DNA from 2 places in the Thioalkalivibrio sp. ALJ4 genome. Region 1 is predicted to be linked to the other one. Evidence: predicted binding sites of a transcription regulator. Region 1 holds the regulator's gene; the other holds the start of a gene.
What was found. Region 1 encodes sigma-54, which starts transcription at its own class of promoters, with help from an activator protein. Its sites were predicted from a motif close to TGGCANGNTNCNTGCTT; they were not measured.
Positions count from the first base shown of each region.

Region 1 (15,368 bases):
ACGAATCCGAGACGCTGACCATCGGTTTCGAGAAGGGCGACCCGGTCTCGATCAATGGCGAGCGTATGAGCGCGGCCGAGCTGCTCGCGAAGCTCAACGAACGCGGCGGGGCCCACGGCGTCGGCCGTCTCGATATCGTCGAGAACCGCTATGTCGGCATGAAGTCGCGCGGCTGCTACGAGACCCCGGGCGGCAGCATCCTGCTCAAGGCGCGCCGGGCGCTGGAGTCGATCACCCTGGATCGCGAGGCCGCGCACCTGAAGGACGAGCTGATGCCGCGCTACGCCAGCCTGATCTACAACGGATACTGGTGGAGTCCGGAGCGGCGCATGCTGCAGGCCGCGATCGATGACACCCAGGGTGTGGTCAACGGCGAGGTGCGCCTGCGTCTGTACAAGGGCAACGTGATCGTCGCCGGCCGCCGCTCCGAGGACACCCTGTTCGACGACGCGATTGCTACCTTCGAGGACGATGCCGGCGCCTATGACCAGAAGGACGCCGAGGGTTTCATTCGCCTGAACGCACTGCGCCTGCGCATCGCCGCCAGCCGCAATCGGAAGCCCACATGAGATGAGCCCGCGTGCGTGCCTCCGGCGATCGTCTGGTTGCCTGTCCTGGTTCGGCAGGGGCGGTCTCGGAGGTGTCGTTCTGCTGTGGGGGCTGGTCTTTGGCGCGCTGCTGGCAACGCCGGCCGGTGCGAAGGCCGGGGTGGCCGAGCGCGAGCTGATCCTCGCGGTGCTGGCGCACCGGGGCGAGGATGCCGCGCGCGAACAGTGGACGCCTTTCGCCGAGTACCTGGAGCAGGCGCTGGAGGCCATTCAGGTCCGCCTGGTGCCGGTCGACAATGATGCCCTGCAGGCGGGGGCGGCCGAGGGTCGCTTTGACCTGGTCCTGACCAACCCCGGCTCCTACGTGATGCTGGAGCAGCGTCACGGCATCTCCCGTATCGCGACCATGCTCCCGGCCGAGGTCGGGCGCGAGGAAGACCGTTTTGGGGCTGTGATCATCGCGCGCGAGGACCGCACGGACCTGGTCGAGCTGAGCGACCTGGTCGGGCAGCGGGTCTCCGCGGTCCACCCCGACGGCTTTGGCGGCTGGTGGATGGCCTGGCGGGAACTCGAGGCCGCCGGGCTGGATGTCGAGACCGATCTGGATCGCGTGGTATTCACGGGCTTCCCGGTTTCCCGGGGACTGGATCTGCTGCTGGCGGGCGAGGTGGATGCCGCGACCTTTCGCACCGGGATCCTCGAAGACCTGCGCGAGCAGGGCGACCCACGGGTCGAGCAAGTGCGTCTGATCGGCGAGCGGGCCGTGCCCCGCTTCCCCTACCGGACCTCGACCCGTCTGTACCCGGAGTGGCCGCTGGCGATGCGCGGCGATCTCGATGTGGATATCGCTCAGGCAGTGCTGCGCGCCCTTCTGGCGCTGGATGCCGAGCACCCGGTGAGCCAGGCGGTCGGGATTACGGGCTGGGCCGCGCCGCGTTCCTACGAGGACGTGCAGGGCCTGATGTACGACCTGGGCGTGGGGCTTTACGCCCCCGAGCCGTTCGCCGTGCTGCGATGGGCGCGCGACAACCTGGCGGCGTTACTCGCCGTCCTGGCGGCAGGTATCGCGGCGATCCTCCTGTACGTGCTGCGGGTACATGCCCGTATGCGCATCGCCGGGCACAACCTGCGCCGGGCGATGGGCGCGATCCCGAACGCGGTGATTACGCTGGATGCCCGTGGCGGGATCGTCTATATGAACCCCGCGGCCGAGCAGATGGCGGGGCTGGTCCGTCTGCAGGCACTGGGGTGCAGCCTGGATCAGGTCCTGGACCTGCGCGAGATGGGGACCGATCGGCCGCTGGGTGCAGACCGATCCCAGCCGCTCGCCAAACATCTGGGCGAGCATACCGAGGCACGCTTGGTGACGCCCAGCGGCCACGAACGGATCGTGCGCATCGACCGCACAGCGCTGGATCCGGTGGCGGGCAGTTCGGTGCGCACCCTGCTCGTGCTGGCCGATATCTCCGAGGAGCGCGAGCTGGTGGATCGGCTGGTGCATGAAGCGAGTCACGATCCGCTCACCGGTCTCTTGAACCGGCGCGCATTCGAGCGCGAGATGCAGCGCGCGATGGACAATGCCCGGGAATACTCGTCGGTGGCGAGCCTGCTGCTGGTGGATCTGGACTACTTCAAGGCCGTGAACGATCGCCATGGCCACCGGGTAGGCGACGAGCTTCTGCGCCGGGTGGCGACGATCCTGCGGCAGCTGACGCGATCGCGCGATGCCGTGTCCCGGATCGGGGGCGACGAGTTTGCGGTGATCGCGTACGAGACCGATGCCGAGCAGGCGCGGGTCCTGGGGCAGCGGATCTGCAGTGCGTTGGGCGACCGGCCGTTGCAGGTCGAGGCGCGGGACGTCACCATTGGGGCCTCGGTGGGTGTGGTGCAACTGGGCGAGACGCTGCCGAGTGTGGATGCGGCCTTCGTGGCCGCCGATCGCGCTTGTTACACCGCCAAGAACGAGGGGCGGGGCCAGGTTGGTCTGGCCCGCAAGGCGGATATTCACCCCATTACCGGTTCCTGACGCCTAGGGAAACACAGATTAATGTACACACTCGCGTTGGCACCCCAGGTTTTCCGAGACAAGGCGTGGTGCGTAGCGGGTAGTGGTTCTACCCGCCCGTTTTTGATGAATGCGGGGCGCAACGCAGGATCGGGGCACCTGGGGTGCCAACCCCGCAAATCATTCAATGCAGGGGCTCGGCTGCCCGTTGTTATCAAAAACGGGCGCGCGTACGGCGTTGCGGCCCCCTTGTGCAGAATGACTGCACGGCGGTCACCGCGCCTTGTTCGCACGCAAAAGCGACTCGAGCGCGAGCGTGTACATTGATCCGTGTTTCCCGAGGTCGGGCGCAGCGAAAAAGGAATCGTATGTCGGTTGTTTCCCGTTTACGCATGGGGTTGGCGGCCCTGATGGTACTGACGCTTTCCGGCTGTGCGACCGTGCCCAGCGAAGATCGTCATCCGGACGACCCCTGGGAGTCGTACAACCGGGTGGTGTTCGAGATCAACGACGACTTTGACCAGGCCCTGCTGCGCCCGGCCGCGGTCCAGTATCGGCGGCTGCCGCAGCCCGTCCAGACCGGGGTAGGCAATTTTTTCTCCAACCTTAATGACTTCACGGTCCTGTTCAACAACCTGTTGCAGGGCAACCTGGACAACGCCGCCTCGGATACCGGGCGCATCATGTTCAATACGACCTTCGGTCTGCTCGGCCTGATCGATGTCGCGACTCCCATGGGCCTCGAGAAGAACAACGAGGACTTCGGTCAGACCCTGGGTGCCTGGGGCGTGGCACGTGGCCCGTACCTGCAGCTGCCGCTCCTGGGGCCCAGTACCGCGCGCGATGCCCCGGCGCGTCTGGTTGACGGCTATACCAGCCCCCTCTATCACACAAACCTGCGCACCGATCACACCGGTTGGTGGGTGGGCCTGATCGCGCTGGATGTGGTTGATATGCGCGCCGGACTGATACCGACCGAGCGTATGCTGGCGCAGATCTCCGACGATCGATACATCGCCATGCGCGAGGCCTATCTGCAGCGCCGCGACTTCCTGGTGCGCGGGGCGTCGGACGAGCGCGCAACCGAGATGCTGGATGAACTCGACGAGCTCGAGGCCCTGGAGGCGATGGAAGCCGAGGAGGACATGGATTGAACAGCCTCTGGACGATGCTGGACATCCTGCGTCTGCGCAGTGGCCCGCAGGACCTGCCGCCCGATAACGCTACGCTGATCTTCTGGCTCGGGATTGCCCTGGTCACGGGCATGGCGGTCGGCATCCCGATGTACGGCACGGGCCAGGCCCTGGTCCTGAATGTGCTCGATCTCGCCGTGCTGTATATGTTTATCGTCGTGGTGCTGCGCATGGGGGGTGTGCCTGACCGCTGGCTGCAGACCTTTACCGCAATGGCCGGCACCGGGGCCCTTCTGGGCCTGCTGATGGCCTTGTTGATGCTGATCGATGCCCCGACCGACCCGGAGGAGGTCTCCACCGGGGCCCTGCTGGCCCTGCTGACGCTGGTGGGCTGGCTGCTGCTGGTGTTCGGGCACATCCTGCAACAGGCCCTGGAGCTAGGCAGCCGCTTTGTCGGCATGCTGATTGCGCTGGGGTATGTGGTGGTCTCCAGTGTGATCACCCAGGTGGCCCTGGGAGCGCTGTAGTGAGCACGGGCCAGCTGCATATCCTCGGTATTGGCGGGACCTTTATGGGCGGGCTGGCCCAGCTTGCCCGGGCGCGCGGCTACGAGGTCACCGGATCCGACCAGAAGCTGTACCCGCCGATGAGCGAACAGCTGGAGCAGGCCGGTATCCACTACCACGAGGGGCATGACCCGGCGACCCTGCCGGAGCAAGGGCCGGTCGTGGTCGGCAACGTGATGACCCGCGGTATGCCGGTCATCGAGGCCCTGCTCGATCGCGGCCTGTCCTACACCTCCGGCCCGCAGTGGCTGGCCGAGCATGTGCTGCATGATCGCTGGGTGCTGGCGGTGGCCGGTACCCACGGCAAGACGACGACCGCCAGCCTGCTGGCCTGGATCCTGGAACATGCCGGGCTGAGTCCGGGATTCCTGATCGGGGGCGTGCCCGGAAACTTTGGCGTCAGCGCGCGGATGGGCGAGACCCCGTTCTTCGTGATCGAGGCGGACGAGTACGACTCCGCCTTCTTCGACAAGCGCGCCAAGTTCGTCCACTACCGGCCGCGCACGCTGGTCCTGAATAACCTCGAGTTCGACCACGCAGACATCTACCCGGACCTGGCCGCGATCGAGCGTCAGTTCCATCACCTGGTTCGTACCATCCCCGGCCAGGGCCTGATCCTGGCGCCCGCAGGTGATGCCGCGCTGGAGCGCGTGCTGGAGATGGGCTGCTGGACGCCGGTGGAGCGCATCACCACCGACCCGTACACCGGGGATACGGTGTCCCTGGTGGCGCGGCCTTTGAATGACGATGCCTCGGAGTTCGAGGTGCTGGCCAACGGGGTGGCCCAGGGGCGCGTGGCCTGGGAGATGACGGGGCAGCACAATCTTTCCAATGCCCTGGCCGCGCTCGGGGCGGCCCGCCATGCCGGGGTACCGCTGGCCGCGGGGATCGCGGCCCTGCCGGCCTTCCGCGGTGTGCGGCGGCGCCAGGAGTTGCGCGCCGAGATCGACGGGATCCGCGTAATCGACGACTTCGCCCATCACCCGACCGCGATCCGCCTGACCCTCGAGGGCCTGCGCGGCCGCGTCGCCCCCGGCGGACGCCTGATCGCGGTGCTGGAGCCGCGTTCCAACACCATGCGCATGGGGGTGCATGCCGACGCACTGGGGGCCGCCCTGGAGCGCGCGGACGCAGTGCATCTTTATCATGCCCCGGAGATCGACTGGTCCACCGAGGGTCTGCAGCGAAAGCTCGGCGGTCGGCTGTCGGTGGCGCGCGAGATCGAATCCCTGTTGCAGGGGATTCTTGCCACGGCGCGCCCCGGCGATACGCTGGTCATTATGAGCAATGGTGGTTTCGATGGCCTGCACCAGCGCCTGATCGCCGGGTTGCAGTCACGTGAACCCTCGGGGACCCCCGCATGAGTGGAAAGCCGCGTTCGATCGCCCTGGCCCTGACCGGTGCCTCCGGCGCGCCCTACGGGCTGCGCTTGCTGGAGTGCCTGGTGCAGGCGGGGGTGCAGGTGCATCTGATGCTGTCGAAACCGGCACAAGTGGTGCTGGGGCTGGAGACTGATCTCGACGTACCCGGGCGTCCGGCCGAGATCGCTCGCTTTTTCGCCGAGCGTCATGGGGCTGCCGATGGACAGATCCGCTGCTATGGCCCGGAGCAGTGGACCGCACCGGTGGCCAGCGGCTCGGCGGTGCCTGAGGCGATGGTGGTCTGCCCCTGCACTACGGCGACCGTATCGGCCATCGCGACCGGGGCCTCGCGCGGGCTGATCGAACGCGCGGCGGATGTGGTGCTCAAGGAGCGGCGCAGGCTGGTGCTGGTGGTACGCGAGACGCCGTTCTCCGAGATCCACCTGGAGAACATGCTGCGCCTGGCGCGCATGGGTGCGGTGGTCATGCCGGCCAACCCGGCCTTTTATCATCGGCCGCAATCCATCGACGATCTGGTTGATTTCATGGTGGCGCGAGTACTGGACCATCTGGACATCGAACATGCCCTGGGCCCGCGCTGGGGCGAGGCGTCGTTGCCGCCGGAGGGCCCGGCATGACAACTCTGCCACTGTTCCCGCTGAATACCGTGCTGTTTCCGGAGGGGCTGCTGCCGCTGCGGATCTTCGAGACGCGCTATCTCGACATGGTGCGCCGCTGCCTGCGCGAGGATGACCGCTTCGTGATCGTCGCGATCGAGCCGGACACCGAGTCCGGTGCGCCCCGTCCGGAGGCGGAGACGGACCCGTCCGTCGGCTTCCACCCGATCGGGACCGAGGTCGCGATCGTCGACTGGGACCAGCGGCCGGACGGCCTGCTCGGGATCCTCGTCAAGGGCGAGCGTCGCCACCAGCTTCACAACCCGCGCCGCGCCGAGGACGGCCTCTGGCTGGCGGAGGTCGAGCCTTTGCAGGAGCGCCCCGATGTCAGCCTGCCGGTGGACTATGCCTCACTGGCGGATCTGCTCGAGCGGCTGCTGGACCAGCTCGGCACGCCCTGGTCACACCTGGAGCGTCGTTTTGACGATTCCTCCTGGGTGGTCGGACGGCTGACGGAGCTGCTGCCGATCGATCTCGAGATCAAGCAGCAGCTGCTGGAGGCGGACGACCCGATCGAGCGCCTGGAGCGCCTGCGAGCGGCCATGCTCGCGGCATCGAAATCCTGAAACCCTGCGGCGGGGCTGTTAAGGTTTCGCACACACTTTCATTGGAGCCCGCCATCATGGCCGTTCAGGAACTCACGCAGGATACGTTCGAATCCACGATCACCGGCAACAACATTGTCATTCTGGACTTCTGGGCCCCCTGGTGCGGCCCGTGTCAGCAGTTCGCCCCGACCTTCGAGGCGGCCTCCGAGCAGCATTCCGACGTCGTCTTCGCCAAGGTGAACACCGACGAGGAACAGGGGATCGCCGGGGCGTTCCAGATCCGTTCCATCCCGACGCTGATGATCTTCCGCGAGCAGATCATTGTCTTCTCCCAGCCGGGCGTGCTGTCCGCCGGGCAACTGGACGAGGTGCTGGGCAAGGTGCGCGAGCTGGACATGGACCAGGTGCGTGCCGACGTCGAACGCCAGCAGCAGGAGCAGCAGGCTGGCCAGGCCTGATTACCTTCTGACGCGAAACCTATAGTCCTAAACGAGCGCCCCCATGCTGACGGTCATGACCCAGATGGGGGCGCTCATCGTTGCGGGCGTCGTCTGGCGCCTGTTGCGCCCCGGCGGGCTGGACGCCGACACCGCCCGCCGGGTGCTCACCACCCTGGTCTACTACCTGCTGCTGCCCGCGCTGGTGCTGCAGGTGCTGTGGACCGCCCCCCTGGGACTCGACTCGCTGCGCATCGCCCTGGTGGCCGGCACGACCGTGCTGGCGATGGTGGCCGTGACCCTGCTCGCTTGCCGACTTTGCCTGGCAGAACGCGCGGCGGTCGGGGCGATGCTGCTGGCCGCGGCCTGGCCGAATGCCACCTACCTGGGGCTCCCCGTACTCGACAGTCTGTTCGGCGATGCCGGCCGGGCGGTGGCGATCCAGTACGACCTGTTCGCCTGCCTGCCCCTGGTGCTGACGCTGGGGATCCTGCTGGCCAGGCGTTACGGGGACCCGGAGGCGGTCCGGCTGTATGGCGGCGGCGGGGCCATTCGCGGGCTGGTCGCTGTCCCCTCGATCTGGGCGGCGGTCCTGGGCGTGGCGCTGAACCTGGCCGGTCTGCCGCTGGTGACCTGGCTGGATACCTGGCTCGGCTTCCTGGCTGACTCGGTCGCCCCCCTGATGCTGTTCTCGCTGGGGCTGGCGCTGGTGTTCGACCGTTTCCGCGGCCGCGATCTGCGCCCCCTGGTGATGGTGTCCGTCATCCAGTTGCTGATCGCACCGCTGTTCGCGCTCGGCCTGGTCTGGTGGGTCGGGCTGGAGGGTGTGCCCGGGGTTGGTTCGGTGCTCGAGGCGGCGATGCCGGCGATGGTCCTGGGGCTCGTGTTCTGTGATCGCTTCCGGCTCGATACCGGCCTGTATGCGGCCGCGGTCACGCTGACGACGGCGCTGTCGCTGGTGACACTCCCGCTGTGGTTCGCCATCGCCGGGTATCTGATCCCTGGGGGGTGACAGTGCGCGCGGGTCGGGCTCGGCGATCGGTTACAGCGATCGGCTACAATTGGCGGGTGAAGAGACACCCCGCTCTACCCACCTCAGGTCCTGGCACTCGCTGATGGTCCTTCCCGTTATTGCGGTCATCGCCGGTCTGGTCCTGCTGACCTGGAGTGCCGACCGCTTTGTGTTCGGTGCCTCGTCGTTCGCGCGCAGCGTGGGCGTGAGTGCGCTGCTGGTCGGGCTGACAATCGTCGCCTTCGGTACCTCGGCCCCGGAGATCGTCGTGTCCGTACTGGCGACGCTGCAGGGCAACCCGGGCCTCGCGGTGGGTAATGCGATCGGCTCGAACATCGCGAATATCGGGCTGGTGCTGGCGATGGCGGCGCTGGTGGCGCCGCTCGTTATCGGGCACGGCCTGGTGCGCCGCGAGCTACCGATCCTGATGGGGGTGAGTCTGGCTGTCCTGTTTCTGCTGCTGGACGGCGAGCTGGGCCGCCTGGAGGGCGGGCTTCTGATTTCGGGGTTGCTGCTGGTGACCGCCTGGGTGATCCATATCGCGCGGCGTGCGCAGGCGCTGGATCCGGCCGAGGCGCCTGAAGAGGTGCGTGGCATGGTCGAGGCCATCCCGGCGACCACCTCTACCGGTCGCGCCCTGGGCTGGCTGGGGCTTGGTTTGGCGCTGCTGATTGCCAGCAGCCAGCTGGTGGTCTGGGGCGCGGTGGGGATTGCGGAGCAACTGGGCATCAGTGACCTGGTGATCGGCCTGACCATCGTGGCGATCGGGACCAGCCTGCCGGAACTGGCGACCTCCCTGGTGGCGGCCTTTCGCCGCGAGGCGGGATTGGCGATCGGCAACGTGATCGGTTCCAATCTGTTCAACCTGCTGGCCGTGCTGGCAGTCCCCGCGCTGATTGCACCGCTGGCGATCGAGCCCGAGGTGCTGGTACGCGACTACCCGATCATGCTCGGCATGACCGCCGCGCTGTTCATCTTTGCCCTGGCGCGTGGCAGCCAGCTGCGGCGCTGGCAGGGGGGGCTTCTGCTCGCGGTGTTCGCGGGCTACCTTGTCCATCTCGGAATGACGGCAACCGCATGAATTTCAATCCTGATACCACCCGCAAGCTGGCCCTGGCCGTCCTCAACGACGAGGCCGAGGCCGTGCGCCGGCTGGCCGACCGCGTGGACGATGCGTTCCTGGAGGCCTGTCGCCACATCCTCGAGTGCCGCGGCCGGGTCGTGGTGACCGGCATGGGCAAGTCCGGCCATATCGGCTCCAAGCTGGCGGCCACCCTGGCCTCCACCGGGACCCCGGCGTTTTTCGTCCACCCCGGCGAGGCCAGCCACGGCGATCTTGGCATGATTACCCGTGACGACGTGGTGATCGCCCTGTCCAATTCCGGCGAGACCGACGAGCTGCTGACCATCTTGCCGTTGATCCGGCGGCTGGACGTACCGCTGATCGCGCTGACCGGCAATCCCGGGTCGCGGCTGGGGCAGGATGCCACCGTGCACCTGGATGTCTCGGTCGAGCGCGAGGCCTGCCCGCTGGGCCTGGCCCCGACCTCCAGCACCACGGCCGCGCTGGCGATGAGCGATGCCCTGGCGGTCGCGGTGCTGGATGCGCGCGGCTTTACCGCGGACGATTTTGCCCGCTCGCATCCCGGCGGCCGACTGGGGCGGCGGTTGCTGGTCCATGTCGCGGACATCATGCATACCGGTGACGCGATCCCGCGCGTGGGTCCCGAGGCCCCGCTGAAGGACGCCCTGTTCGAGATTACGCGCAAGGGGCTGGGGCTGGTGATCGTCGCCGATCCCGAGGCGCATATCCTCGGTGTGTTTACCGATGGCGACCTCCGGCGCACGCTGGATCGTGGCGAAAGCCTGGAGGCGCTGACCATCGGCCAGGTGATGACGCGGGGCGGGCATGCCGCCCGTCCGCAGTGGCTGGCCGTAGAGGCGCTGGAGACCATGGAGAGCAAGCGCATCAATGCCCTGCCGGTGGTGGATGACGACCAGAGGCTGGTCGGGGTGTTGAACATGCACGACCTGCTGCGCGCGGGGGTGGCCTGATGGACCGTCACGACGAGGCCCTGCACAGCCGCCAGGCGGCGGTGCGTCTGCTGATCCTGGATGTCGACGGCGTGCTGACCGATGGCAGCCTGTTCATGGGAGATGCCGGCGAGCAGTACAAGGCCTTTCATTCGCGCGACGGGCACGGCATCCGTCTGGCGCTGTACGGGGGGCTGGAGGTCGCGATCCTGACCGGACGCACTTCCGGGGTGGTCGAGCACCGCATGCGGGACCTCGGTGTGCAGCACCTGCTGCAGGGGCGGCGCGACAAGGGGGCCGCACTGCACGAGTTGCTCGAGCAGACCGGCCATGCGCCCGACGAGGCCGCCTTCGTGGGCGACGACATCGTCGATCTGCCGGCGATGCGCCGTGTGGGGCTCGGCATCGCGGTGGCGGATTCCCACCCGCTGGTGTTGCAGCATGCCGACTGGGTCACGCAGGCCCCCGGCGGGCGCGGCGCGGTGCGCGAGGTCTGCGAGGGTCTGCTGGCGGCCCAGGGGCGGCTGGAGGCCCTGTTCGCGGAGTACGTCGACGGATGAAGTGGGTGGCCGGACTGGCGGCGCTGATCCTGTTGCCAATGGCGGCGCTGGTGGCCGGCGCTGTTGCCAGCGAGCACGAGCCGGAGGGCGAGGTGACGCTGGAGATCGAGGGCTTTACGCTGCACGCGACCGGCGAGGACGGCGAGCTGAGCCACCGCCTGCGCGGAACGCGTCTGCGCGAGTTTGGCCGCGACGGCCCGCAGCTGATCGACGACCCCGACCTGGATATCTTTGACGCCGGCGGTATCGAATGGCACTGGACTGCGCCCGAGGCGCTGCACCGACCGATGGACGAGATCCTGGACCTGATCGGCCCCACGCGGGGGGTGCAGCCCGAGCGTGACGAGCGCGTGCGCACGGTGATTGAATCCGCCGATATGACGGTGGCGACCGACACCATGATCGCCACCTCCGATGCCCCGTCGACGCTGGAGCAGCCTGGCCTTTTCCAGCGGGGCACGGGTCTGCGCGTCGACTCGCGAGGGGATACCATAGAGCTGTTCCATGACGTGTACACGCTCTACAGCGAGTCGGGCGAGGAGGAAGCCGCAAATGACTGAACGTGGTGGGTCGTCGCTCGCCCGGGCCGGATGGCCCGTGCTGCTGGGCAGTGCCTTGTTGCTGCTAGCCGCGCCGGTCATTGCCCAGCAGCAGCCCCTGCCGGTGGAGATTACCGCCGATCGTGCGGAGATGGACGACCGGCGGGGCGTAAGCACTTATACCGGTGATGTGGTGGTGATTCGCGGGGACATGACACTGGAGGCCGACAAGGTCTATGTGCGCAGCCGCGACCGACGCCCTTACGAGATGGAGGCCCACGGCGAGCCCGCGCGGCTGGAGTCCCCGGACCCGGAGACGGGCGAGATGCGCATCGCCACCGCGCTGCGCATCGACTACCTGCTGAACGAGGACCGGGTGATCCTGACCGACCAGGCGCATGTGATCACGGCAGCCGAGGAAGCGCGCGGCAAGCGCATCGTCTACGACCTGGAGACGGATGTGATCGAGGCCGAGCGTGGCGAGGCCGATGACGAGCGTGTACGTATCAGGATCCAGCCCCGCGAAGACGACGAATGAACGAGCTCGACACCAGCGCGCCCGCCGCGGCCGGTGGCGAATCTGCGCCGATGGCCGGCTATCTGACCGGCCGCGAGCTGACCAAGCGCTATGGCAAGCGTACGGTGCTGGATCGTGTCGACGTCGATCTGGCACCAGGGGAGGTCGTGGGCCTGCTGGGACCGAACGGCGCAGGCAAGACCACCTGTTTCTACAGCCTGGTCGGCCTGATCCGGCCCAATCGTGGCCGCATCACGCTGGGTGACCGGGACATCACCCGGGCCCCGATTCATTCGCGGGCCCGAGCCGGGCTGGGCTACCTGCCGCAGGAGGCCTCGATCTTCCGTCGGCTGAGTGTTTGGGACAACCTGCAGGCGGTGCTGGAGCTGCGCTCGGAGCTCGACCGCCACGAGCGACGCCGCATCGGCGATGCCCTGATCGAGGAGTTCCAGCTGGAGACCGTGCGCCACAGCCCTGGGATTGCCCTGTCCGGGGGCGAGCGTCGCCGCGCCGAGATCGCGCGGGCACTGGCCGGTGACCCGCGCTTTATCTGCCTGGACGAACCGTTTGCCGGCGTGGATCCGATTTCCGTGGGTGATATCCAGGCCGTGATTGGGCATCTGGCCCAGCGCGGGATCGGTGTGCTGATTTCCGACCACAACGTGCGCGAGACCCTCGGAATCTGCGACAGGGCCTATATTCTTAGTGAGGGCCGCATCCTGAGCGCCGGGACCCCGCAGGAGCTGCTGGACGACCCCCAGGTGCGCCGCGTGTATCTCGGAGAAAACTTTCGACTGTGAACATTGATCAGTGTTTCCTTAAGATGATCTTGATGGTCACCATGGACCTCAAACCGCGATGCTGAAACCCGGGCTCAATCTGCAGCTGGGGCAGACGCTGACGATGACCCCGCAGCTGCAACAGGCGATCCGTCTGCTGCAGCTTTCCACGCTGGAGTTGCAGGCGGAGATCCAGCAGGCGCTGGAAAGCAACCCCATGCTCGAGCAGGTGGAGGACGAGGGCGAGGAGGCCCCGCCCGAGCGCCCGGAGGAAGGGGGCGAACGGGTCGACGGGGATCGCATGCAGGCCGACACGGCTGGCGATGACGTGATCCCCGAGGAGTTGAGCACCGACAGTCGCTGGGACGACATCTACGAGCCCGCCCCGAGCCCACGCGGCCTGGACGACCGCGACCCGCTGGAGAATACCTCCGACGGCGAGGACGAGGGCCTGCAGGACCACCTGCTCTGGCAGCTGCATCTGAGCCACCTGACCCCACGAGACCAACGGATCGGGGCGGCGCTGATCGACGCGATCAGCCCGGACGGCTATCTGGACAGTGAACTCGAGGCGCTGGCGGAGATGATCAGCCAGGGCGAAGACGAGCCCGTGGGGGTCGACGAGGTCGAGGCGGTGCTGCACTGGATTCAGCAGTGCGACCCGCTGGGCGTCGGTGCGCGGGACCTGCGCGAGTGCCTGGAGATCCAGCTGCGCCATTTGGCGCCGGATGCCCCGGCGCGTGACGCGGCTCGAGCCATCCTGGAAAACGGCATGGAGAGCCTGGCCAAGCGGGACTACCGAGCCCTGCAGCGCCAGTCCGGCGTGCGCGACCCGGACGAGCTGGCGCGGGCGCTGGACCTGATCCGCACCCTGAATCCGCGGCCCGGTGCCCAGATCAGCGAGTCCACTTCGGAATACGTCGTGCCGGATGTCTATGTCCGCCATGACCGCGATGGCTGGCGCGTGGACTTGAACCCGGAGATTGCGCCGCGCATTCGCATCAACGATCTCTATGCGGGCATGGTGCGGCAGGTCTCCGATGCGCGTGATAGCGCGTTTATGCGCGATCAGTTGCAGGAGGCGCGCTGGTTCCTGAAGAGCCTGCACAGCCGGAACGACACCCTGCTGCGGGTCGCCCAGGCCATCGTCGTGCGCCAGCAGGGGTTTCTCGAGCATGGTGAGGTTGCCATGCAACCGCTGATCCTGCGCGATATCGCCGAGACCCTGGAGATGCACGAATCGACCATCTCGAGGGTGACTACACAGAAATACATGCACACCCCGCGTGGGGTATTCGAGTTCAAGTACTTCTTTTCCAGCCATGTTGGCACAGCCGATGGCGGCGAATGCTCGGCGACCGCGATCCGTGCCATGATTCGGGAATTGATTGGTGGCGAGACCCCGAACAAGCCACTGAGTGATGCAAAACTGGCCCAGATCCTGTCGGATCGGGGCATTAATGTGGCCCGACGCACCGTGGCCAAGTACCGCGAGGCTATGCACATACCGTCTTCCAGCGAACGCCGGCAGATGGCGAGTATGCCCAGTGGAACCAAGCAAAAAGGAGCCTGACCATGCAGATCAATCTGACCGGCCATCACGTCGATATCACCGACGCCCTGCGCGACTACGTGAACGAAAAGTTCGCGAAGCTGGAACGCCACTTCGACAAAGTGATCGACGTGCATGTGGTGCTGACCCACGAGAAAAACCAGAACCTGAACAACAAGGCGGAGGCCAATCTCCAGGTCAGCGGCAATCACATCCACGCCGAAGCCAGTCACGAGGATATGTATGCGGCGATTGATGGCCTGATCGACAAGGTGGATCGTCAGCTGATCAAGCACAAGGAAAAGGTCAAGGACCATCACCGCGCCGAGGGTGCCCAGCGCAACCGCGAACAGGCCCTTTAACGCAATGACCATTGCCGAGCTGATCACCCGCGCCCGTATCCGGCTGGAGCCCGAGTGTTCCAGCCAGAAACGGGCGCTCGAGACCCTGGCCGAGTTGCTGGCCGTCGGCGGCGAGGAGTCCGCCGGCCCGGCCAGCGGGGCCATCTTCGAGGCCCTGTCTGCCCGCGAGAAGCTTGGCTCCACCGGTCTGGGGCATGGCGTGGCCATCCCGCATGGGCGTCTGGCCGAGCTCGATGTCCCCCGGGTCGCGGTCCTGCGGCTGGACCAGGGGGTCGACTTCGACGCCATGGATCACGAACCCGTGGACATCCTGATCGCACTGCTGGTGCCCGAGGCGGCGACCAGCGCGCACCTGGACCTGCTGGCGCAGCTGGCGCGCGGTCTCTCGCAGCCCGACAATATCGCCTCGCTGCGCCGTGCCGGCGACGCGGACGCCCTGGAACGCGAACTGACCCGGGCCTTCGGCGACGCCTGAACATGGCTCTCCCGGCAGTGCTCCCCCGATTCCGACACCCCGCGCCAATGCTGCCGGAGATTCGTGCATGAACGAGGCACTGGGAGAGGGCGGCATCGCGCGCGACATCACCGTAGAGGTCCTGATCCAGGCGATGGGCAATCGCCTGGATCTGCGCTACGTACACGGCGAGCAGGTCGCACCGGATCGCAACCTGGTCGGCGGTGACGGCGACGACCTGCCCCTCGCCGGGCACCTCAACCTGATCCGGCCTAACCGTATCC
Region 1 covers NZ_KB897917.1:960,650-976,017, forward strand. Annotated here, with positions in the region: gene C936_RS0104520 (argininosuccinate synthase) at 1-569, shown strand, start outside; gene C936_RS0104525 (diguanylate cyclase) at 571-2,574, shown strand; gene C936_RS0104530 (VacJ family lipoprotein) at 2,922-3,707, shown strand; gene C936_RS0104535 (hypothetical protein) at 3,704-4,213, shown strand; gene mpl (UDP-N-acetylmuramate:L-alanyl-gamma-D-glutamyl-meso-diaminopimelate ligase) at 4,213-5,616, shown strand; gene C936_RS0104545 (flavin prenyltransferase UbiX) at 5,613-6,251, shown strand; gene C936_RS0104550 (LON peptidase substrate-binding domain-containing protein) at 6,248-6,856, shown strand; gene trxA (thioredoxin) at 6,913-7,296, shown strand; gene C936_RS0104560 (AEC family transporter) at 7,340-8,287, shown strand; gene C936_RS0104565 (calcium/sodium antiporter) at 8,391-9,368, shown strand; gene C936_RS0104570 (KpsF/GutQ family sugar-phosphate isomerase) at 9,365-10,342, shown strand; gene kdsC (3-deoxy-manno-octulosonate-8-phosphatase KdsC) at 10,342-10,881, shown strand; gene lptC (LPS export ABC transporter periplasmic protein LptC) at 10,878-11,441, shown strand; gene lptA (lipopolysaccharide transport periplasmic protein LptA) at 11,434-11,958, shown strand; gene lptB (LPS export ABC transporter ATP-binding protein) at 12,009-12,737, shown strand; gene C936_RS0104595 (RNA polymerase factor sigma-54) at 12,796-14,289, shown strand; gene hpf (ribosome hibernation-promoting factor, HPF/YfiA family) at 14,292-14,630, shown strand; gene C936_RS0104605 (PTS sugar transporter subunit IIA) at 14,635-15,105, shown strand; gene hprK (HPr(Ser) kinase/phosphatase) at 15,173-15,368, shown strand, end outside.

Region 2 (15,368 bases), on a different contig from region 1:
GGCATGGTCGCGGTGGGTCAGCGGTATGCCCGCATAGGCGGAACAGCCGCTGGCCGCGGTGATGCCGGGGACGACCTGGTAGGCCACGCCGTCGCGCGCCAGCACGTCCAGCTCCTCGCCGCCCCGGCCGAACACGAACGGGTCGCCGCCCTTCAGCCGTGCCACGCGCTTGCCCTCGCGCGCCAGTCGGGAGAGCAGCGCGCTGATCTCCTCCTGCGGCACGCAGTGGTGATCGCGCTCCTTGCCGACATAGAAGCGCTCGGCCTCGCGCCGCGCGAGGTTCACCACCTCGGAGGACACCAGCCGGTCGTAGACGACCACATCTGCCTGCTGCAGCAGGCGCAGCGCGCGAAAGGTCAGCAGGTCGGGATCGCCCGGTCCGGCGCCGATCAGGTAGACCTCGCCCGGCGTGCGGGCCGCGGCGTCCGCCAGTTCCTGTTCCAGGCGCGCCTCGGCCGCGTCCATGCGCCCGGCCAGGGCCAGCTCGGTGGCCGGCCCGGCAAAGGCCCGTTCCCAGAACGCGCGGCGGGCGTTCACGTGGTCGAAACGGGCGCGCACCCGGTCGCGCAGCCGCCCGGCGAGATCGGCCAGCCGGCCATAGCCGGCCGGGATCAGGCTCTCGATCTTCGCGCGCAACAGGCGTACCAGCACCGGGGCGCGGCCACCCGAGCCAATCGCGACGGTCAGCGGCCCGCGCTCCACGATCGCCGGCAGGATGAAGCTGCACAGCTCGGGCTGGTCGGCCACGTTCACCGGGATCGAGCGCGCGAGGCAGTCCTCCGAGACCTGGCGGTTTACAGCCGCGTCATCGGTCGCGGCAATCACGATCGCCACCCCAGCCAGGCATTCGGTGTCATAGACCCCCGGATCGCGGCTGATCGACCCCGCTTGTTCGCGCAGCAGGCGCTCGGCGGCCTCGCTGTACGCCGGGGCCCGCAGGCGCACCCGCGCCCCGGCCTCCAGCAGCAGCGCCGCCTTGCGCGTGGCCACCGGACCAGCCCCTACGACCAGAGCCTCGCGGCCGTGCAACTGCATATAGATCGGCAGGTGTTCCATGCTTATCCCTCCCGCGCCACGGGGTCCGTGGGCGCCTCGGCTTCCTCGTTCAACAGGGTCTGGATCTCGGGTCGGCAGGAGCCGCAATTGGTCCCCGCCTCGAGGACCGCACCCACGGCCTCGCAGGTGGCCAGCCCCTGCTCGCGGATCGCGGTGCGGATGCGTGTCTCGTCCACGCCGAAGCAGGCGCAGACCATGCGCCCACGCGCGGCCTGGCCGTTCGGCGCTCTACCGGTGAGCAGCGCCATGCGCTCGGTATCGCTGATCGTCTCGACCGCGAACAGGCCCGCCAGCCACTCGCGCTCGGGCAGGCCCCGGTCGGGCCCCGCGAACAGCACGCAGGCGAGCCGCCCTTCATGGATCCGCGCGGCGCGGTAGCGCCCCCCGGCGGGGTCGGCGAACTCCAGCCATTCCCCCGGCCCGTCCAGACGTTCGCGCCACGCATCCATCGTGGGCGGTGCGCCGCGCCCAGCCAGTTCGGTGCGCAGGTGTCGGGGACCGCGGGCGGTCACCGCATAGTCCGCGTCCGGTGCGGCGATCGGCTCGCGGCTCAGCACGAAGCCGTGCCAGTCCAGTGCCGCCGGGCGCACGGCCACGGCCGTGTGCTTGAACGCCGGCTGACCGGAGACCGGGTCGACATGCGCGGGCACCAGCGCATCGACCCGGGCGAGCCGCGCGATCGGACGGCTCCAGTGCATGGGCACGAACACGCTGCCCGGGCGCTGCTCGCGGCTCACCTGCACCCGCGCCAGCAGGCGTCCGTGGCGACTGGTCACCTCGGCGAGATCGCCGCCCTGGAGACGGAACAGCCCGGCATCCACCGGATGGATCTCGACGAACGGTTCCGGCTGATGCGCGCTCAGGCGCGGGGTGCGTGCGGTGCGGGTCATGCTGTGCCACTGGTCGCGGATGCGGCCGGTGTTCAGGCGCAGCGGATAGTCGGCAGCGACCGGGTCGGTCGGGGCCTGCGGAGTCACGGCCGCGAGCCGCGCCCGGCCATTGGCGGTGAAGAAACGGCCATCGGCATAGAGGTGTTCGGCGCCCGTCCGACTCCCCGCCGGCAGCGGCCACTGCACCGGCTCCAGGGCCTCGTACTCGGCGTCGGACAGCCCGGCCAGGGCGCCGATATCGAAGTCGCGCGTGCCGTGGTTCTCGAAGGCGGACAGCGCCGCATGCTCGCGGAAGATCTCGCCCGGATGGGTATAGGGAAAGGCGTCGGCGAAACCCAGCTGCTGCGCGACTCGGGCCAGCGCCCACCAGTCGTGGCGGGCCTCGCCCGGGGGCGCCCGGAACGGGCGCTGGCGCGAGATGCGGCGCTCGGAGTTGGTTACCGTGCCGTCCTTCTCGCCCCAGGTGGTCGCCGGCAGCAGGACGTCGGCTACCCGCGTGGTCTCGGTCTCGCGCACGCAGTCGGAGACCACGACCAGCGGGCATGCGGCCAGGGCCTGCTCGAAGCGCGCGGCCTCGGGCAGGCTGAACAGCGGATTGGTGCCGATGATCCAGACCGCCTTCACCTGCCCCGACTCGACCGCGCGGAACAGGTCCAGCGCCTTCAGCCCCGGCTGGCGCGCGAGGTTCGGTGCGCCCCAGAAACGTCCGACCCGGTCCAGGGCCGCGTCGTCGAAGCCCATGTGGGCGGCCAGCTGGCTGGCCAGTCCGCCGACCTCGCGCCCGCCCATCGCGTTCGGCTGGCCCGTCAGCGAGAACGGGCCCATGCCCGCGCGCCCGATACGGCCGGTGGCCAGGTGCACGTTGAGGATCGTCCCGGCCTTGTCCACGCCGCTGTCGGACTGGTTGATGCCCTGGCAGAAGGCGGTCACGGTGCGCTCGGTACGGGCAAACCACTGGAAGAACGTTGCCACGGCCTCCGGCTCCAGCTCGCAGGCCTCTGCCGTCGCGGCGATCGATGGGCTGGAGGCCCGCGCGGCCGCCAGGGCGTCGGCGAAACCGTCGACATGGCGCTCCAGGAAGCCGGGGTCCAGCGCATCCTCCCGGCGCAGGTGGTCCAGCAGGCCGTTGAACAGCCAGGCATCCGTGCCCGGCGCCAGCGGCAGGTGCAGGTCGGCCGCCTGGGCGGTGGCCGTGCGCCGCGGGTCGATCACCACCAGCTTCATCTCCGGGCGCGCCGCGCGGGCGGCCTGCAGGCGCTGGAACAGGACCGGGTGGGCCCAGGCCATGTTGGAGCCCGTCACCACGACCAGATCGGCCTGCTCGAGGTCGGTATAGCTCCCCGGCACGCCATCCACCCCGAAGGCGCGGGTATGGGCGGCCACGGCCGTGGACATGCAGAGCCGGGAGTTGGTATCGATATTCGCCGAACCGATGAAGCCCTTCATCAGCTTGTTGGCGACGTAGTAATCCTCGGTCAGGATCTGCCCGGAGACGTACAGGGCGACCGCATCCGGCCCGTGTGCCGCGATGGTCTCGCGAAAGCCGTTCGCCACATGATCCAGCGCGGTCTCCCAGTCGACACGCCGCCCGCCGATCTCCGGGTGCAGCAGCCGGGCCTCGTCGCCGAGGGTCTCGGCCAGTGCCGCGCCCTTGGAGCACAGGCGCCCGGCATTCGCCGGATGGGCGGGGTCGCCGCGCACCGCGACCGGAAACTCGCCTTCCGGCGTCGCGGTCACCTCCACCCCGCAGCCCACCCCGCAATAGGGGCAGGTGGTACGGGTCACCGGCTCGGCCGTGGCCATCTCAGCCCGCCTCGCGGCAGGCGACCGGTGCCGCAGCGGCATGGTCCGCGGCGTCGCCCGTGGCGCCGGAGAAATCCAGCCACACCTGACCGTCGGTCACCCGTATCGGGAAGGCATGGGTACAGCCACTGTCCGCCCCGGTGGCCTCGCCGGACTGCAGGTCGATCACCCAGTTGTGCAGCGGGCAGGTCACGCGCTCGCCGTGGACGATGCCCTGCGACAGCGGCCCGCCCTTGTGCGGGCACTGGTCGCGCAGGGCAAACACGCGGTCATCCGCGGCGCGGAACACGGCGATGTCGCCGTTCGGACTCGCCACTACGCGCGCACCCAGCGGCGGGATGTCCTCGAGCGGACAGATCGCAAGCCAGCTCATGCCGACACCCCCTGGCGCGGGGGCGCGTCCACCGGCGTGATCGGAATGAACTCGTGCGCCGCATGCCCGGCGGCCCGCTCGGCCCAGGGGTCCACCTGCGCCACCTCCTGCGACTCCAGGAAGCGGGCGTACAGTGCCGCGCGGTTCTCGGCGTCGTCCACCAGGCGTTCCTTCACCCGGGTCAGCCCGACGCGCTCGATCCACGGGGCGGTGCGTTCCAGGTAGCGCGCGTCTTCGCGGTAGAACTGCATGAAGGCCCCGGCATATTCCAGCACCTCGGCCTCGGTCTCCACCTTGCAGAGGAAGTCGGTGGCGCGCACCTTCACCCCGCCGTTGCCGCCCACGTGCAGCTCGTAGCCCGAGTCCACGCAGACCACGCCCAGGTCCTTGATCGTGGCCTCGGCGCAGTTACGCGGACAGCCAGAGACCGCCATCTTGAACTTGTGCGGGGTCCAGGAGCCCCAGCTCATCCGTTCCAGCTGGATGCCGAGTCCGGTCGAGTCCTGGGTGCCAAAGCGGCACCACTCGGAGCCGACACAGGTCTTCACCGTACGCAGGGCCTTGCCGTAGGCATGGCCGGAGACAAACCCGGCGTCGCCGAGATCGCGCCACATCGCCGGCAGGTCGGCCTTCTTCACCCCCAGCAGGTCGATGCGCTGGCCGCCGGTGAACTTGACCGTGGGCACCTGGTAGCGCTCGGCCACCTCGGCGATCGCGCGCAGCTCGGCCGGGGTGGTCACCCCGCCCCAGATGCGCGGCACGACGGAATAGGTACCGTCCTTCTGGATGTTGCCGTGGGCGCGCTCGTTGATGAAGCGCGACTGGGCGTCGTCCTGGTAGTCCTTCGGCCAGGCCGCCAGCAGGTAGTAGTTGAGCGCCGGACGGCAGACATGGCAGCCGTTCGGGGTCTTCCAGTCGAGGGCCTCGAACACCGCGTCCATGGTCTTCAGGCCGTCGCGGGCAATGGCCGCGCGCACCTCGTCGTGGCTGTGGTCGGTGCAGGCGCAGACCGGCTTTTTCGCCGGGGCGTCGGAGTAGTCTCCACCCAGCGTGGTGGCGAGCACGGACTCCACCAGCCCGGTGCAGGAACCACAGGAGTTCGACGCCTTGGTGTGGGCACGCACGTCCTCCAGCGTGAACAGCTTGTGCTCGCTGATCGCCTGGACGATCTCGCCCTTGCACACGCCATTGCAGCCGCAGATCTCGGCCTCGTCGGGCATGGCCGCGACCCGCGAAGCCTGGTCGCCATGACCGGAGTCGCCGATATGCGCCTGGCCGAACAGCAGGTTCTCGCGGATGTCGGCCACTGGCGTTCCGTCCCGCATCAGCTGGAAGTACCAGGAGCCGTCCAGGGTATCGCCGTACAGCACGGCCCCCTGGATGCGGTTGTCCTTCAGCACCAGGCGCTTGTAGACGCCGCGCGCGGCATCCTTGAACACCAGGTCCTCGGTGGTCTCGTCGCCGGTGAAGTCGCCGGCGGAGAACAGGTCGATCCCGGTCACCTTCAGCTTGGTGGAGGTCATCGAGCCCTCGTAGCGCCCAATGCCGTACTCGGCCAGGTGGTTGGCGCAGACCTTCGCCTGCTCCCACAGGGGCGCGACCAGGCCGTAGGTGGCGCCGCGGTGCTGCACACACTCGCCGACCGCGTAGATCGACGGGTCATAGGTCTGCATCGTGTCGTTCACCACCACGCCGCGCTCGCAGTGCAGCCCGGCGGACTCGGCCAGCGCGGTGTTCGGACGGATGCCGACCGCCATCACCACCAGATCCGCCTCGACCTCGCTGCCGTCGGTGAAGCGCACGCCGGTGACGCGGTCCTCGCCCAGGATCGCCTCGGTCTGGTGCGCCATGCGAAAACGCATGCCGCGCTCCTCCAGCGAGCCGCGCAGCATCCCGGCGGCCTCGGCATCCAGCTGGCGCTCCATCAGGTGATCCATCAGGTGCACCACGGTGACCTCCATGCCCTGGCGCATCAGGCCGTTGGCAGCCTCCAGGCCCAGCAGGCCGCCGCCGATCACCACCGCATGCTGGTGTGCGCGGCTGGCCGCGAGCATCGCGTCCACGTCGTGGATGTCGCGGAAGGCAACCACGCCCTCCAGTTCGTGCCCCGGCACCGGGATCATCACCGGGTCGGAGCCGGTCGCCAGCAGCAGGCGGTCATAGGGCGCCTCGGTGCCGTCCTCGGCGATCACCCGCCGGTTCACGCGGTCGATCCGCTCGATGCGTCGGCCCTTGTGCAGGGTGATGCCGCGTTCGGCATACCAGGCATCGTCGTTCAGCATGATCTCGTCGACGGTCTTCTCCGAGGCCAGCACCGGCGAGAGCATGATGCGGTTGTAGTTGCCCCAGGGCTCGGCGCCGAACACGGTGATGTCGTACATGTCCGGCTTGAGCTTCAAGAGCTCCTCGACCGTGCGCATGCCGGCCATGCCGTTGCCGATCAGGACCAGCCGCGGCTTGTCGTTCGCGGTATCCATCACGCGGCCTCCGACTCGGGGTTCTTGTGGCGCTCGTGGAGAAAGCGCAGCACCTCGGCCCGGTAGTGGTTGTACTGGGGGTTGTCGGCCATCACCAGGCGCTCGCGCGGCTTCGGCAGGTCGATCTCCAGGATCTCGCCGATGGTCGCGGCCGGGCCGTTGGTCATCATCACGATGCGATCGGACAGCAGTACCGCCTCGTCCACGTCGTGGGTAACCATCAGCACGGTGTTGCCCAGCTCCGACTGGATGCGCATCACCTCGTCCTGCAGGTGCGCCCGGGTCAGCGCATCCAGCGCACCGAAGGGTTCGTCCATCAGCAGGACCTTCGGCTCCATCGCCAGCGCCCGGGCGATGCCCACACGCTGCTTCATACCGCCGGAGATCTCGTCCGGGCGCTTGTCCAGCGCGTGGCTCATGCCGACCATGTCCAGCGTCTGCAGGATCCACTCGCGGCGCTCGGCGGCGGATTTCTTGCCCTTGAAGGTCTTGTCCACGGCCAGCGCCACGTTGTCGCGCACGGTCAGCCAGGGCAGCAGGGAGTGGTTCTGGAACACGACGCTGCGATCCGGGCCCGGCTTGCTGACCTCCTTGCCGTCCAGGATCACCGCGCCGGTGCTGGTCTCCAGCAGCCCGGCGACGATGTTGAGCACCGTCGACTTGCCGCAGCCGGAGTGGCCGATAATGGAGATGAACTCGCCGCGGTCCACGTGCAGGTCGACGTCGCGCAGCACCTCGCTGGCCGTCGGTCCTTCGCCAAAGGTCTTGTGGACGTGTTCGATGGAGAGATAGCTGGTCATGATGATTCTCCTGTGAGGGGCCGGATCAGCCGGCCTGCGTGCCGCGGGTGACCCATTTGCCGACGATCGCGACCAGACGGTCGAGGAAGAACCCGACCAGGCCGACGTAGACCAGGGCCAGCACGATGTCGCTGAGCATGGAGGCGTTCCAGGCATCCCAGATGAAGAAGCCGATGCCGACCCCGCCGATCAGCATCTCGGCGGCGACGATCGCCAGCCAGGCGAGGCCGATGCCGATACGCAGACCGGAGAAGACATACGGCGCGGCGGCCGGGAGCATGATCTTGGTGAAGTACTCGAAGCCGTTCAGGCGCAGCACGCGGGCCACGTTCACGTAGTCCTGCGAGATATTCCGGATGCCGACCGAGGTGTTGATGATGATCGGCCAGATCGCGGTGATGAAGATCACGAAGATCGCCGACGGGTTGCTGGCCTGGAACGCGGCCAGGGAGATCGGCAGCCAGGCCAACGGCGGCACGGTGCGCAGCACCTGGAACAGCGGGTCCAGCCCGCGCATCGCCCAGGTGGACTGGCCGACCAGCACGCCGAGACCGATCCCGGCGACCACCGCCAGGGCGTAGCCGTAGGCCACGCGTTCCAGGCTGGCGAGCAGCTGCCAGGCCATGCCCACGTCGTTGCCGCCGTAGTCATAGAACGGGTTGACGATCAGTTCCCAGGTGTCGGTGATCACCTGACTCGGGCCGGGCAGTACGGCTCCCTGGGAGGACGTCATCATTTCCCAGAGAAGCAAAAAAATCGCGGTCACGATCACCGGGGGCAAGACCACGGCGGCCGCGTTGCGCATACGCCGGCCCCAGGCCCCGGGGTCGGGCGGCGGGGCAGCGCCGGACCGCGCCGACGGCGGCGCCGCCGGTCGGGCCACCGGGGCCGTGGAGGTCTCCGCGGCCCCGGTGGCCCGACCGGCGCCGAAGGTCATGTTGCGATCGAGAATGGCACTCATCATCGAATCCTCTTGAATCGTCTGTGCAGGGGCGTCGGGCCGTCGCGTCAGGACGCGATCGCCTTGATCTCCAGGCTGTCGAGATAGGCCTGTGGGTCTTCCGGGTCGAAGACCTTGCCGTCGAAGAACTCTTCCTTGCCGCGCGAGGTGGACTCGGGGATGTCGGCCGAGTCGATGCCGAGCGTGTCGGCCGCCTCGCGCCAGATGTCCTCGCGGTTGACCTCGTCCACCAGGGCCTGCATGTCGAGGTCCGGCGGCAGGTAGCCCCAACGGATGTCCTCGGTGAGGAACCACAGGTCGTGGCTCTTGAAGGGATAGGAGGCCTGGTCGTTCCAGTAGCGCATGCGGTCGGGGTGATCCTCGACCACGCGGCCAGTGCCGTAGTCGAAGTGCCCCTGCATGCGGTCAATGATGTCGCCGTACGGGGCGTGGATGTAGCGCCGGCGCGAGCAGATCTCGGCGACCTCCTCGATGTTCGCCGGGTCCTCGCAGTACATCTGCGCCTCCATCACCGCCATGATCAGGGCGCGGGCCGCGTTCGGGTTCGCCTCCACCCAGTCCGCGCGCATGCCCAGCGCCTTCTCCGGATGGTTGTGCCAGAGCTCGCCGGTGGTGTTCGCGGTGTAGCCGATGCCCTGGTTGATCAGCTGCATGTTCCAGGGCTCGCAGACACAGAAGGTGTCCATGGACCCGACCCGCATGTTGGCGACCATCTGCGCCGGCGGCACGACGATGGTGGAGATGTCGCGGTTCGGGTCGATCCCGCCGGCCGCCATCCAGTAGCGAATCCACAGGTCATGGGTGCCGCCGGGGAAGGTCATCGCCGCGCGCACCTCGTCGCCGCCGGCGCGTTTCTCCGCCAGCGCCTCCTTGAACTCCCCGGTCTCCAGGCCGACCTTCAGATCGGCATATTCATCACCCACCGAGATGCACTGCCCGGCCAGGTTCAGCCGCGCGAGGATGCTCATCGGCGTACCGCGACGGTGCAGCAGGTAGGGCATCGGCGTCAGGATGTGGGAACCGTCGATGCCGCCGCGGCGCGAACCCAGTTCCAGGTTGTCGCGCACCGTGCCCCAGGAGGACTGCTTCAGCACCTGTACGTCCGGCATGCCGTGGGCGGCGAAGAACCCCTTCTCCAGCGCGATGAACAGCGGAGCGGCGTCGGTCAGGGCGATAAAGCCCAGCTTCGCCTCGGTGGTCTCCGGCTTGCCGTTGCCGGCCTTCGCATACCCCCAGGGCGCGGCCCCGGAAACGCCCAGCGCGGTCGCGCCGATCCCGGCGGCCATGCCGCCCAGGAAACGCCGGCGCGACAGGCCGGAGGTCTTTTTCGTGTCATTCGTGTGATCGGTCATTGCGGGTTCACTCCCCTTGTCAGCAAACACGTCCCAAAAACGAAAAAAGGCGTCGCATCAGCCCGGCCGCGTTTGCAGCCGGGTGATGGACGCCTTTGTCCAGTCCCACGGGAGGCCCGGTCATCGGGTCTCCCTGTTGTCAGGCGACGAACCGCCGTTGGCTCGTCTTGCTCAGTCTCCTGCAGGAGGTGTGCCAATTAGCTGTTGCTAATCGACTCTCGTGGACCAAAGCCCACCCTGACGCGGAAAAATCGGACGGTTCCCGGTAAACAATCGAATCCTGGCAGGGGAATGACGATCACAAGCGGCACCACCCTGGGGCACGCCGGCGGTGCAGATGAACCGCTCTGGTGCACACCCCGTAGGAGCCGCCTTGGCGGCGAAGCCCCTGCCATTGTCGGACACTAGCAGGGGCTTCGCGGGCAGGCCCGCTCCCACAGGGGCGGAATCCCTTTCCCCGTGTATTAGCTACAGGTCGCCCTTGCCCAGGAGGTCGGACATCGCGACGGTCGCCTCGGCGACCTCGGCCAGGCGCCGGTTCTGGTTCATCGCCGTCTGGCGCAGGAGCTTGTAGGCCTGATCCTCGCTGAGGCCGCGGTGCTGGATCAGCAGCACCTTGGCGCGCTCGATGGTCTTGCGTTCGGCCAGGGCCTGGCGTGCCGCATGCAGTTCGTCCTCCACCGACTGCAGCCGGGTCGCCTGGCGCTGCACCAGGTCCATCACCGAGTGCCCGACGATCGGGACGTTGAGTACGGTCTCGCCCTCCTCCTGCGTGCTCTCCAGGCCCTCCGGCGCGCCGAAAAACACCGCATACGGCACGCTGTCGCGCAGCTCCGACTCGGCGAGTTGCTCCACCCGATCACGCACAGCGCCCAGGTCCGCGCGATCCGCCGTGATGCGTGCCGAACAGCACTCGTTCAGGTGCATCTCCAGCAGGTCCTCGATCTCCTTCATCGCGTCGATGCGCGCGGTGGTGCAGGCAAACCAGGTCTCGGCGCGGGCCGGGTCCGGCAGGGGATCGCCCCGGAGATCGCCGTGGGTACAGGCCTGACGGCGCAGCCGCTCGACCTCCGCCGCGAAGCCCGCGCCCTGCAGTTCCTGCCAGGCCGCGCAGGCGGGCTTCGGGGCAAACTCGGAGAAGATCCGAAACGAGCGTTCCTGGGCATCGATCCGGTGCAACAGGGACTGGCGCAGTTCGCCATCGAACACGCCCTGACCAAAGCCGGCGGCCCCGATCGCGCGTTCCTGGCCCGCCAGCTCCTTGCCCTGCATGAAGTTCAGCAGGGCCACCAGGGCCCGCGAGACCTCCGGGTCCGTGGCGGAGTCAGCGGCCTCGAACACCACTGCCAGCAGCGACCGGATCAGCTCGCTGAAGCCGCGCATCGCCTCCATCGGCGAGAGCGTGCGTTCGCTGACCTCCGCCCGCAGGCTGGGCAGACCCGACAGGCCATGCAGCGCCAGCGCCATGCGCCCCAGCAGACGGCTGCGCGCGTGGGCACAGGCCCCGGGCTCCAGCCAGCCATCAAGGTGTTCACGAAACGCCTGTGCGGTGGTGTCGGATTCAGCTCGGTACTGCGCTAGTTCGTCCGCATAGCGCTGGCCACCGGAGCCGATCCAGAGGCTGGAGGCACCGCGTTCGCGCTGGAGCTGATGCACCAGCGCGCGGATGCGCCCGACCAGCTGTACCGCCTCCAGCAGGCGCTCCAGGCTCACCACCTCGCACTTGCGCGAGGCGACCAGGAAGTCGCCAATGGCCTCTTCGAAGGAAAAACTCGGGGATGGGGTCTGGGTCATGCTCGTCGTCCGTGGATCACTCCCGGAACAAACAAGCATGCGATGTGCCAGTTCGAGGGGCTGACACAGGAGACACGGGCAAAACGGGCGGGGGATCACACCCCACCCGCGGACCGGCCCGCTCGATCAGAAGCTCATGGAGCGGTCGAAATCGGCAACGGCCTGGACGTACTGACCCATGCCGGCCATCTCGGCGTTCGGCAGGAAGTTGTGCTCGCCGACGTCGCGGCCCTTGGCGCAGGCCTCGCAGGCCCAGAACGGGACGCCTTCCTCGACCAGCGAATCCACGATGTCCTTCATCGCCGGCATGTTGTGGCCGACGATCTTGTCGTAGACATTCCGGTTGGCGATGTTCACGGCCTCGCCCTGCAGCCAGACGGTCACGTCATGGCCCTGCTGCTTGGCCACGTTCGCGGCGATCATGCCGAGGGTGGCACGGGTCGGGTCGTCGGTACCGGCAGTGACAGAAACAATAAAACGCATGGGACTCTCCTTGGTCACGTCAAAGTGGCAGGCACCGTAGCGACCCGGGCCGGGACCGTCGAGTTCCCACAAGCCTCAAGGAGGCGCCGAGTCAGGAAGCGCCTTTCGACGTAATGCTCATGCGATAGAGCTTGAAGGCCATCAGCAGCCAGGGAATGGCGTGCATGATCAGGTCGAGGATATCGATCGGACGGGTCAGCTCGCCCTGGAAGAGCCAGCGGATCTTCTCGACGATGTGCGGTTCGGGGACATAGGGCGACAGCCCCAGGGTGGCCACGAACAGTGCAAACAACCACAGTGGGGAACGGTCGACCCAGGCAACAAAGGCTTTCATGGCGCGCATCCTACCCGAAGCCTGGGCCGACTTGCGACTGCTCTGGGATCGGGGACTCTCGAGGTGCCCCAATGCCACGCAGGAGCGCTGGCGGACAGTGCACCAGGTCTTCCGGGCGGTCGATGTCGGAACGCGATTCCAGCTCAGCCCAGGCAAGACCCCGCGCCCGGGCCCGTTCACGGGTCTGTTTCAGCACCCGGTCGCTGCCCCACTCGATGGCCTCGAACAGCCCGGGTACGGGCCGCGCGGTGGCCAGAAGCACGTAACCGCCATCCAGTGCCGGGACCAGTGCCACGTCCTGTCCTCCGGCCAAGGCTTCACGGGCAGCGATCAGGTCCTCGACACCCAGCGTCGGGGCATCGGAGCCCATCACCAGCGCCGGAAACGGACCCGCCTCCAGCGCATGGCGCATGCGCGCCCCCAGGTCACCGCCCCGCTGCCTGTGCAGGGAACAGCCAAAGCGTTCGGCGCAGTGCTTGAAGAACGGATGATCGGAACCCGGGCTGCACCACAGCTCCACCTGGTCCGGCGCCACCTGACGGGCTACGTCCAGCGCGTGTTCCAGCAGCCGCTCGTGCAGCCGTGCAGCGCCCTCGGCACCCAGCGCGGGGATCAGTCGGGTCTTGGTCCGGCCCGGCTCGGGCGCGCGGGCAAAGACCAGCACGCGCAGCGCATCCAGCGGCCGACGCTCAAGCATCGCCACGATACAGTCGCGCCAGCCCGTCCGGGTTTGCACCCAGCCAGTAGGCCAGGCGCAGCCGCCACATCAGCCAGATCGTGCGCCATGCACCCTGCTGCTCCCAGCGCCGGGACGACGTGACCAGCCGGGTGCGCAGGCACTTTGGGCGTCCCACCGAGCGCAGTCGCCGCGAGAACTCGATGTCCTCCATCAACGGCTGATCCGGCCAGCCGCCTACGGCATTGAACGCCGAGCGTGTAATGAAGATGCCCTGGTCCCCGGTCGCAATCCCGCTCAGACACGAGCGCAGATTCATCATCGCGGCGATCAGCGCGAATATCGCGCGACCGCCCGACAAGCGGACATCGAAACGTCCCCAGGCGCAATCGCCCCGGGCCACCACGTCGCGCAGCGCATGCACCGCAACCCCGGCCCCGTCCGGGAACGCAGTGTCGGCATGCAGGAACCAGAGCACCTCGCCGCGGGCGCGCTCGGCTCCGGAATTCATCTGCCGTGCACGCCCCGGTGCACTGGACAGCACACTCACGCCGCGTTGTTCTGCCTGCCGGACAGTCCCGTCCGTGCTTCCCCCGTCGACCACGATCACCTCACAGTCGAGGATCTCCCTCAACGTATCCAGCAAGGGCGGGAGGGACTCGGCCTCGTTCAGCACCGGGATGATCACGGACAGGAAGGGTGACTCCCGCGACATGGTTGCTACGGGACTCAGGCTGGCGACTGGACGGCTTTCTGCCCCTGCCAGATCCGGCGCAACAGCCGAGGCAGCAACAGCAGCAGGGCCAGCACGGCGAGAATCGCCAGCCCCAGCTGGACCCGGTTGTCCGTATCACCCGCCACCATCTCGCGCGTAGCGTGGCCCAGCCAGGCATAGGCGAACAGGCTGGGGATCAATGCGACCAGGGTCGTGATCGTGAACACGGTCAGCGGCATACGCACCAGGCCCAGGGCGTAGTTGGTCGGGGCGAACGGGAAGACCGGCACCAGCCGTGTCAGTGCGACCACGCGCCAGCCCTCGGCCTCCACATCCTCGCGCAGCCGTGCGCTGCGCGGACCCAGACGCGGTTCCAGCCAGGGTTGCAGCAGGGTGCGCGCCAGCATGAACGCGATAATCGCAGCGATGGTCGCCGCCAGCAGGCTCAGGGCCCCGCCGGTGAACGGCCCGAACAGCGCCCCTCCCAGCAGGATCCAGAAGGTGCTGGGCAACGGAAACAGCGCAAGGACGACAAAGGCCAGCACAAACATCATGTAGGCGCCCATCCCCCAGCTGGCGAGCCACGCCTCGACGTCCTGCAGCGGCAGCAGATCAGGCCACTCGGTGGTCAGTGCTACCCAGACCAGCGACCCTGCCAGCAGGACCGCGGCCAACAGCCACCAGCGTTCGGGATGATGTATCTGCATATGTCTCTATTCTTTGCCGTCGCCGCGCAGTCGCTCCAGCCGTTCGGCCAGCGCGCGCTCCGTGCCCTCGCGTTTCGCCCGATAGAAGCGCTGATCTTCCAGCCCTTCGGGCAGATAGACCTGCCCGCGCGCGAAACCGTCCGGTTCATCATGATCATAGCGGTATCCGGCGCCGAACCCCTCGTCACGCATCAGCTCCGTGGGGGCATTGCGCAGATGCAGGGGCACGCCGGGGCTGCCCGTTTCGCGAATGCTGGCGCGGACCTCGTTCAACGCGGTGTAGGCGCTGTTGCTCTTGGGGGCGGCGGCCAGCTCGATCGCCGCCTGGATCAGCGCGAGATCGCCTTCCGGCCGCCCAAGCCGCTCCATCGTCTGCCAGGCCGCCAGCACCCGAGCACCCAGCCCTACGGCCGCCAGCCCGATGTCCTCGTAGGCCATGCGCAGCAGGCGCCGGCCGAGATAATCCGGGTCACAGCCGGCATCCAGCATGCGCGTCAGCCAGTACACCGCCGCACCAGGATCGGATCCGCGCACCGACTTGTGCAGGGCGGAGATCTGGTCATAGAAGGCATCGCCCTGGCGATCGAAGGCCAGGCTCTGCGCCCCCATCACCGCGCGCAGGGCGTCGGCGGTGATCTCGCCGTCACGTGCCAGATCCGAGGCGGTCTCCAGCCAGTTCAGTGCCCGCCGGGCATCGCCGTCCGCCGCACGGGCCAGCCGCTGGCGTTCGGTGGGCTCCAGCCGCAGCCCGCGCCCCCCGAGTCCGCGCTCGGGATCGCTCAGCGCCCGGTCAATCAGCGCCTCGATCGCCTCGGCGCCGACGGACTCCATGCGATAGACACGCGCCCGCGACAGCAGTGCGCTGTTGAGCGCAAATGAGGGGTTCTCGGTCGTGGCCCCCACGAAGGCCAGTGTCCCGTCCTCGATGTGCGGCAGCAGGGCATCCT
Region 2 covers NZ_KB897918.1:354,886-370,253, reverse strand. Annotated here, with positions in the region: gene cysG (siroheme synthase CysG) at 1-1,056, opposite strand, end outside; gene C936_RS0107930 (nitrate reductase) at 1,059-3,749, opposite strand; gene nirD (nitrite reductase small subunit NirD) at 3,751-4,122, opposite strand; gene nirB (nitrite reductase large subunit NirB) at 4,119-6,599, opposite strand; gene C936_RS0107915 (ABC transporter ATP-binding protein) at 6,599-7,399, opposite strand; gene ntrB (nitrate ABC transporter permease) at 7,425-8,360, opposite strand; gene C936_RS0107905 (CmpA/NrtA family ABC transporter substrate-binding protein) at 8,408-9,712, opposite strand; gene C936_RS0107900 (nitrate regulatory protein) at 10,181-11,506, opposite strand; gene C936_RS0107895 (DsrE family protein) at 11,633-11,989, opposite strand; gene C936_RS0107890 (hypothetical protein) at 12,081-12,323, opposite strand; gene C936_RS0107885 (TIGR04282 family arsenosugar biosynthesis glycosyltransferase) at 12,334-13,020, opposite strand; gene C936_RS0107880 (TIGR04283 family arsenosugar biosynthesis glycosyltransferase) at 13,013-13,714, opposite strand; gene C936_RS0107875 (TVP38/TMEM64 family protein) at 13,729-14,421, opposite strand; gene C936_RS0107870 (replication-associated recombination protein A) at 14,428-15,368, opposite strand, start outside.
Region 2: a site for sigma-54 is predicted at 9,892-9,908, ahead of C936_RS0107905 (CmpA/NrtA family ABC transporter substrate-binding protein). Genes of this name have one in related genera too.